Regions from separate parts of the Pseudarthrobacter sp. J1738 genome, predicted to be linked through region 1. Evidence: riboswitches for the same ligand, from Rfam matches in the RefSeq annotation. Region 1 holds a riboswitch; the other holds the start of a gene.
The links. Region 1 has a riboswitch for cyclic di-AMP ahead of ACQR35_RS06095 (C40 family peptidase). Riboswitches for the same ligand answer to the same signal wherever they lie in the genome.
Positions count from the first base shown of each region.

Region 2: it holds a riboswitch for cyclic di-AMP, as region 1 does, so the genes downstream of both, ACQR35_RS11020 (hypothetical protein) here and ACQR35_RS06095 (C40 family peptidase) in region 1, are expected to answer to the same signal.

Region 1 covers NZ_JBNPEO010000003.1:39,293-43,702, forward strand. Annotated here, with positions in the region: gene ACQR35_RS06085 (metal-dependent transcriptional regulator) at 93-788, shown strand; cyclic di-AMP (ydaO/yuaA leader) riboswitch at 911-1,148, shown strand; gene ACQR35_RS06090 (M23 family metallopeptidase) at 1,152-1,976, shown strand; cyclic di-AMP (ydaO/yuaA leader) riboswitch at 2,108-2,289, shown strand; gene ACQR35_RS06095 (C40 family peptidase) at 2,360-3,100, shown strand; gene ACQR35_RS06100 (NlpC/P60 family protein) at 3,201-4,031, shown strand.
Region 2 covers NZ_JBNPEO010000008.1:51,957-56,366, reverse strand. Annotated here, with positions in the region: gene ACQR35_RS11025 (sensor histidine kinase) at 1-1,367, shown strand, start outside; cyclic di-AMP (ydaO/yuaA leader) riboswitch at 1,539-1,714, shown strand; gene ACQR35_RS11020 (hypothetical protein) at 1,721-2,560, shown strand; gene ACQR35_RS11015 (glycosyltransferase) at 2,693-4,048, shown strand; gene ACQR35_RS11010 (glycosyltransferase family 39 protein) at 4,049-4,410, shown strand, end outside.

The DNA.
Region 1 (4,410 bases):
CGGAGTGATTCCAAATAAGCTAAGCTACACATGGACCTGCGGCGGCGCCAAGGGCCACAGAGCTGGAAAGCGTTCGCGAGGAGTTGAGCTGAGTGACCGATCTCATCGATACAACCGAAATGTATCTTCGGACCATTTTGGAACTTGAAGAAGAGAAGATCGTGGCTCTCCGGGCCCGCATTGCTGAACGTCTGCGCCACTCCGGCCCCACGGTCTCGCAAACCATTGGCCGTATGGAACGCGATGGCCTAGTAGTTGTCTCCGGCGATCGACACTTGGAACTCACCGACTTGGGCCGTGCGCGGGCCACAGCAGTGATGCGTAAACACCGTTTGGCCGAACGTCTCCTCGCAGACGTGATTGGCCTCGAATGGGCCTATGTGCACGAGGAAGCCTGCCGTTGGGAACACGTGATGAGTGAGCGTGTAGAACAGCGAATCTTTGAGCTGTTGGAACACCCCACCGTTTCGCCGTATGGCAATCCCATACCCGGCCTCGAGCAATTGGGAGGGCAAGCAGGTTCGGCGTTTACCGATGGAGTGGTCTCCATGCTGGACGCCATGGAGGACTACGGTAGCGATTCCACTGTCACGGTAAGCCGCTTGGCAGAACCCATCCAGGTGGAACCGGAACTTTTGCAGCAACTCGAAGAGGGCGGCATTGGCCCCGGAGTAGTTGTCAGCTTGGAACGCGTTGGCGAATACATTTCGGTCCGAGTTGCAGGCATTGAGGGAGCGCTCGAATTGCCGCCCGAAGTGGCATCCCACGTTTTTGTCTCACTCAGCTAACAACGCTGGGCTGTTGGACAACCCTTGAGTTACCCACAGCTTAGATAACGGAATTGTTACTGTGGGCCGTGCGACCGTATAGTTAATGAGTAACGCTGAGACATGAGCGTTACCTGATCCGGCGCCAAACTCTGCCAACGGACCAGTATTTTGTCCGCACATGGCAGAGGTGGGGGAACCACTTACTGGCGGCTTCGCAGCCGCCTTGGGGTGAAGTCCGTGCCAAAACCGAAGGAAACATAGACGACGCCGGCAACGGTCCGTCGTCGTACTTTTACTTCTGTTTTGAACTACGGGCCGGGTCTAGATCTCTCTGACTCGAATCCGACAGCTAACTCCGCAGGCGTTTACGAGAGGGAAGACTTGACCATCGAGAACGCTCGCGGCCGCCGCCGCGCTACGGCACCGGCCGTCCCCACCGCGCCATCCGCGTTGGATGCGGCACCCCGGCAAGTACGGCGTCACGCAGCGACTCGAAAAAGCGCCCTCCGTCAGTTCGCTGATCTCGCAACTGCCACCGGGGTAGCTCAAAAAGCTGGGCTTGTGCTCGGCGCAGCAGGTCTTGCTCTGGCAGTATCCTTCCCCACAACTTCAGGCCCCTTGGCCGCAGAATCCATGGGTTCCGCAGCCCCGGCGGCGGCAGTAGTAGCCGCGCCGCAGGTTGCCGTTACCGCCGATTCAGGCGCAAAAATCAGCTTCAGCCGCAGCACCGTAACAAGTACCGTAGACCCAGACGCTAGGCTCAAGCAGCTTCTCGGCGCGCAGTCAGCGGGCAAAATAACGCCGGCAGCAGCTAAGGGAAGCTTGGGTGCACCGCTGGGCACACTGGTCCAGGCGTCGCCCTTTGGTTACCGGGTTAATCCGATTACTGGCGGCATGGGTGAGTTCCACCGCGGCCAAGACTTTGTAGCGCAGTGCGGTACGGCCGTGCATGCAGCAGCCAGCGGCAAAGTAACTTTCGCCGGCTGGCACCCCTATGGTGGCGGAAACCGTGTGGTTATTGATCACGGAAACGGTTTAGAAACCACGTATAACCACCTCTCCTCGATCAGCGTCACCGTTGGTCAGCAGCTAACGCGCGGAGAAGTTCTTGCCCTCAGCGGCACCACGGGCGCTTCTACCGGTTGCCACCTTCACTTTGAAGTAATGGTGAACGGTGACGTTGTAGATCCCGAGGGATGGCTCTAAGCCCTGCCCCCAGTGGCTTGTCATATCGAAGGTCCCCGTCGTGACCTGAACGTGACATTTGATCCAAACTCCTGTACCGTCATTTACGCGTCAACTTTTATACAAGCTGACGTTCTCGAGTGGATTGCCTAACTCTGCCACCGCCCGAGGTCCGTTCGCATTACATCGTCTGGCAGAGGCGGGGGAACCAACTTTGGTCTTCGTAAGAAGGCCTTGGGGTTAAGTCGTAAGAGTGTTTCTAGGAGCATTTCTACGGCCGGATGACTCCCATCCGAATCCGACAGCTCACCTCGTAGGCATTGGGAGAGGCTTCTTTCGTGTCTTCAAGCAACACCGTTGCGCGTCACCGCGCACAAGTGGCTCCTAAGAGCCCGTTCAACGCTATTTCCAAAGCTGTTTCCTCCAATGCCGGCACGGTAGGCCGTCAGGCCGCTGTTATCGCCGCAGCTTCGGGTTTGGTACTGAGCATCGGCCTCCCGGCCAACGCTTCAGAGACCAACCGTGAGGCATCCCCGGTTACGGACTTCTCGGCAGCAGCCCAGTTGACCGTTACCGCAGCACCCACTGCAGCACTGAGCTTCGAGCGCACTGTCGTCGCTTCAGAAGCTGCACCGGTTGTTGAAGTTGCAGCGCAGTCCACCGATGAGGCGGACAGCACCGCAACCGCGGACGAGACCAGCACCACTGACTCCAACGCTGACACCACCGCAGCAACGGCAACTCAGTCCACCGGTGCCGATGCTCAGGCAACTGTGCAGACGGCGTCCACCAAGAAGGACAGCGCCTCTTCGGCGGCTGCTTCAGGTCTGGTTGGACTTGCGTACTCCGGCATCGGCAGCCCCTACGTGTGGGGCGGCACTACTCCCGCAGGTTGGGACTGCTCCGGTTTCACGCAGTGGGTTTACGCCCAGGCTGGCATCAGCATCCCGCGTGTTCAGGCATGGAACTCCATGACCCCCACGGCCAACCCGGCTCCCGGTGACTTGGTGATGCAGAATGGCGGCGCTCACGTAGGTATCTACGTTGGCAACGGCATGATGATCAGCGCGTTGAATCCCTCGCAGGGCACTATCCTGCATGCGGTTGCAGCTACGGGCTCCGCCTCGTACTTCACGCTCCGCTAAAAACCCGTTCGGGGCATACCGGCCCACCCCCAAGATGCCGGTCTGCCCAAAGCCCGATGGCTGCCTTCGCGGTGCCTGAGGAAAACGAAAGAGAGTACTAATGACTACTCGTGCAAGCAACATTGCACGGCACCGCGCCGAGGTCTCTAAGACCAACTCGCTGGCTGTCATTGCCAAGGCCGTCAGCGAAAACGCTGGTGGCATGGGTCGCCAAGCTGCGGTTATCGCTGCAGCTTCCGGCCTGGTCCTGACTAGCGGCATCGCCGCTAACGCTGCTGAGAACAACGTGCAGCGTGAGTCCACTTCTACTTCTGCGCAGGAAGTCCACGCCGCATCTTCGGTGAAGGTTGTTGCCGCTCAGAAGACCATCGCTTTCGAGAAGGTTCGCTCTTCTTCGGTTGCTAAGCCGGCCCCGGTTGCCGCTCCTGTTGCTGCGGCTCCGGCCGTTGAAGCAACGCCTGCAGCACAGGTTCAGGCTGAGGCGACTGCAGTTACTCCGGTAGCTGCTACCACTGAAGAAGCCCCGGCAGTACAGCAGACTGCAGCAGCTCCGGCTGCTGCAACCGCTGCTCCGGCAGCTACCTCCACCGCATCGGCTAGCGGCCAGGGTGCAGCAATTGCTGCCGCTGCTTACGCTCAGCTCGGTGTTGCTCAGGACTGCACTGCCTTGGCTACCAACGCCCTCAAGGCAGTTGGCATCAACTACCACGGCTGGCCAGCAGGCTACTTGTCCTTGGGCCGCACGGTTTCTGCCGCTGAGGCGCAGCCGGGCGACTTGGTTTACTACGCAGACGGTGGCGCGGGCCTTGCCCACATCGCTGTTTACGTTGGTAACGGCCAGGCCGTACACGGTGGCTGGAACGGCTTCACCACGGCGCTCTTCAGCGTCAACGTTGGCTCGGGCCCCGTTTACATCCGCGTTGGCGGCTAATACCTGCTTGTTTGAAGAACCCTCGTCGCATAGCGGCGGGGGTTCTTTGTTTTAACGCTAGGCGCCCATAAATCTTCAGCGCCATTGGATCCGGCTGCAGGGCTTCTCTGGCCAAGCCTTCTCCTCCACTCCCATGCTGTCCACCCGACTTCAGCCTTGCCCGTGCAGCCACTTCTTCCCGCCGCACTCTTGTCCCTTACCCGTGCATCGCAGCTCAATTTTAGTGGCCGGAGCTCCAGGTTTTAGGCTGGTTGGCCTATGATTCCGGGGCTCACAAAACTCTGTTGGCGGCAAAGTTGAGCTGCCGCGCACACTCTCAATCGCCCGGCTGTCCCACGGCCGGCGTCCACACCGCATTGCCGCTGCGCTCACCGCATTT
Region 2 (4,410 bases), on a different contig from region 1:
TGTTCCTGAACCGGCAACTCGATGAGCAGCTCAAGTCTTCGTCCCAGCGCGCGGCAGACTTCGGCCGGCCGCCGTCGGGCTCCGACTCGGGACGGCCAGACCCGCTCGAAGCGCGTGGCCAAGGCGCCGGAACGCTCAACGCGCGCATTCTTGGCGGCACCGTGAGCAGTGCTGGAATTCTGGCCGACGACGGCACCCGACAATCGCTTTCCGACGCCGACAATCAGGTCCTGGTGGGGCTTGAGCCGAGTGCCGGGCCGGTTAGCCGCAAGCTCTCAACGGGAAACTACCGGCTGGTTGCCGTCCAAACCCCCATTGGTGATGTGATCATCACGGGATTGCCGTTGACCGAGAAGGAAGGCACTCTCGGCTCCCTAGTGTGGACCACTGTCTTTGTCTCTTTGGGTGGGTTGATTCTTATTGGCCTCGCCGGGACAGTAGTCATTCGGCACACTATGAAGCCCTTGGAGGAGCTGTCCAATGTGGCCACCAAAGTCTCCCAGCTTCCCTTGGACGCCGGTGAAGTGGGCTTGGCTGTGCGGGTTCCGGCTAAGGCGGCCCAAGCTGGCACCGAGGTGGGAAATGTTGGTTTCGCGCTGAACAAGATGCTGGATAACGTCTCCAACGCTCTGGAAGCCCGGCAAAAAAGTGAAACGAAAGTTCGGCAATTTGTGGCAGATGCCTCGCATGAACTGCGTACTCCGTTGACGGCCATTCGCGGTTATACGGAGCTTATGAAGATGACTGAGACTTTCAGTGAGCAGGGTGAACAGTCACTCAAACGGGTGGAGAGCCAATCCAAACGAATGACGGCTTTGGTGGAGGATCTGCTTCTTTTGGCCCGTCTGGATGAAGGCCGGCCGCTGAACATCACCAACGTGGACGTGACCCAACTGGTGGTTGAAACGCTCAGCGACGAGAAAGTGATGGCTCCAGACCATCACTGGAAACTCCAGCTCCCGGATGAGCCGGTTACGGTGCGCGCAGATTCGGCCCGTCTTCACCAGGTTTTGGTGAACCTTTTGGCCAACGCTCGCAAACACACACCCGCCGGGACCACAGTGGTGGCTGGCGTTGGGCACTCTGCAGACGGCAGCGTAGTGATTACAGTGACCGACGACGGACTAGGGATCAGCCCGGAGTTCCAGGACAGGATCTTTGCCCGCTTTGCCCGCGCAGACGCGTCTCGGTCAGTTAATCAGGACACCGCATCAACCACCGGCGCTGTTCGCGAAGGAAGTTCTGGGCTTGGTCTATCTATTGTTGAGGCGATTATGCAGGCCCACGGCGGCTCGGTAGAGGTGACGTCCCGGCCCGGCCGTACCGAGTTCGCGCTACGTTTGCCGGCCCCCGCCGTCGTTATTTAGCGCTTTGGTGGCGGCTCCCGCGGAGACCTACCACCGAGGTGTGGTGCCGCAGCATGGTTTTATCAACCAATGTGGCCACCGTTACCTAAATGTGACTTAACTTCTGAGCTCCTGTACCGTAAATAGGGTGCGCCCGCCGTTGTAGGCGCGCTCCGTGCTAGTCGCCAAGCTCTGCCGCTACCCGGATTCCGTTCCATGAGGCAGAGGCGGGGGACCCAAGTTTTGGTCCTGCTGCTCACACCAGCAACCTCGGGGTGAAGCGCACGGCAGAATTCGTTCACTGCCATGCGCCGGGTGTCTCTCATCCGAATCCGACAGCTAACTCCGCAGGCGCTACGAGAGGCAAACCACTGATGTCTGAAAACTTTTCCAGCCGCCGTGAGGCGCGCGAATCGGCCACTGGCCGGTCCCGCAGAGCTCACAAACATGAGTCATCACTGAAGCAGAGCGCCAAGTTCTTGCCGAAACTAATCGGCTACCGCACAGCTGTGGTCAGCACCGCCTTTGTGGTACTCCTTAGCGCATCGGCCGTAAGCCAAGCAGCCGTTGAACCCACCACTGCATCCGCCTTGCCCGGTAGCGGCACAGCGAGCGCAGCGGCCGGTGCCGTGCTGAGCTTTGAAGGCTCGCCCGTCAAGGGATCCTCTGAAGGCTCCCAGCCAGCCGCTTCTGCAAGTTCAGCATCCAACTTGTCCGTCATGTCTAGCAGCGAGACTGCTAGCGATTCAGCAAGTGCTGACAAGGCCGCCGCCGCGAAGGTTGCAGCAGCGAAGGTTGCCGCCCAAAAGGCAGCAGCAGCCAAAGCCGCAGCGGTAAAGGCAGCGGCCGCGAAGGCTGCAGCAGCCAAAGCGGCGGCGGCTAAAGCTGCCGCCGCAGTTCCGGTCAACGACCCCGCCAGCGCCCAGGCCTACGCCGCCTCACAACTTTCAAGCCACGGCTGGGAGCAAAGCGAGATGCAGTGCCTAACCACTTTGTGGAACAAGGAATCTGATTGGACCACTACGGCCACCAACGCAGACTCTGGCGCGTACGGCATTGCGCAGTCACTCCCGGCAGAGAAGATGAGCACCGCCGGTTCGGACTGGCAGACCAACTACAAAACCCAGATCAACTGGGGTTTGCAGTACATCTCCGAACGGTACGGATCCCCCTGCTCGGCACTGACGTGGCACCTCGGCCACAACTGGTACTAAACACTAATCCTCACTCGTGAGAAAAGGTCTCGGCATCACGCCGGGACCTTTTCTTTGCGCTCCTTCATAGTGCACAGCATCTACACAGCTTTGACCTAAAGCCAGCACAACACCGCCCTTCAGTGTTGAAACATGACGATCACTGACCAGGCAAAAGTTGATGCATCCGCGGCCGCATCGCCCGGGTATCGCGGGATCCTGCCCCTGCGGCGAAGCGCCGTAGACACGCGAGTCGCAGTCCCGATCCTGGATGTGGCCATTCCGGTTTACAACGAGGAAAAGGACCTTGAAGAGTGCATCCGGCGCCTCTACGCATACCTGAGCGATAGTTTTCCCCACTCGTTCCGAATCACCGTGGCGGACAACGCCAGCACGGATTCCACCCTCAAAGTGGCAGAACGGTTGTCCCGGGAAATTCCGGAAGTAGCAGCAGTTCATTTGGCCGAAAAAGGGCGGGGTAACGCGCTGCGAAAGGTGTGGCTGGCCTCGCCGTCGCCCGTTCTTGCGTACATGGATGTGGACCTCTCCACCGATCTTGCCGCACTGGGCCCACTCTTGGCTCCGCTCATTTCGGGGCACTCGGATATGGCCATTGGTAGCCGACTTTCCCGCAGCTCTGTGGTGGTGCGCGGCCCCAAACGTGAGTTCATCTCACGCAGCTACAACTTCTTGCTCCACTCGCTGATGGGCGCCAAATTTTCTGATGCGCAGTGTGGGTTCAAAGCTATTCGCGCGGATGTTGGTCAACGGCTCCTCCCCCACACCGTGGACACCGGCTGGTTCTTTGACACTGAGCTACTGGTCTTGGCAGAACGCACCGGTTTGCGCGTCCATGAGGTCCCGGTGGACTGGACCGATGATCCGGATTCGAGTGTGGACATTGTTCAAACCGCACTTGCCGATCTGCGCGGTATGTTCCGGCTCAGCCGCGACCTTGTCTCCGGCCGCATCCCGGTCCCCGAGTTGCGCGCAGCCCTAGCCCGCGGCCCCATACCCGCAGCGTCCCGCGCGTCCGAACAAACCCCCCAAGCTTCATTGTTTGGTCAGTTGATTCGTTTTGGCACGATCGGCATTGCCTCCACCATCGCGTACTTGGTGATCTTCGCGCTGTGCCGGAACATCATGGACCCGCAACTGGCAAACTTTATTGCCCTGCTGAGTACAGCGATTGCCAACACCGCAGCGAACCGTCGCTTCACCTTCGGCATTTTGGGCCGGGCCGGTGCAGCTCGGCATCACTTTGAAGGCTTGTTGGTTTTTGGAATCGGTTGGCTACTCACGGCCGGCGCCCTGCTGGCCCTACATTCAGGCGCCGAGGCCCCTGCCCGCTGGGTAGAACTGCTGATTGTCACAGGAGCGAACCTTGCCGCAACAGTGGTCAAATTCCTCCTCTTCCGGCTCTGGGTTTTCCGCCAGCGCCGCCATTCCACTACCGGTGCACCACGTTCCGGAAATTCCGCTTCCTCTTCAACTGAAACGGCTGAGTAAATGACTGCCACCATCTCCCCCAAGACCCCCGCCGAGCAACGCGCTCTGGCCAAAACCCAACGCCAAAACCAGCTCGTTTACGGCGGCCAAGCTCGGTGGATCCGGACCAGCGCGGCGCTCCTGCTGCTTGCCACAGCAGTGTTGTACCTGTGGAATTTGGGTGCCACCGGCTACGGCAACTCTTTTTACGCGGCGGCCATCCAGTCCGGAACCAAAAACTGGACGGCACTGCTCTTCGGTTCCTTGGACCCGGGCAATGCGATCACGGTGGACAAACCGCCTGCATCGTTGTGGATCCCGGCACTTTCTGGACGGATCTTCGGCTTTAACTCGTGGAGCATGTTGGTTCCCGAAGCGCTCAT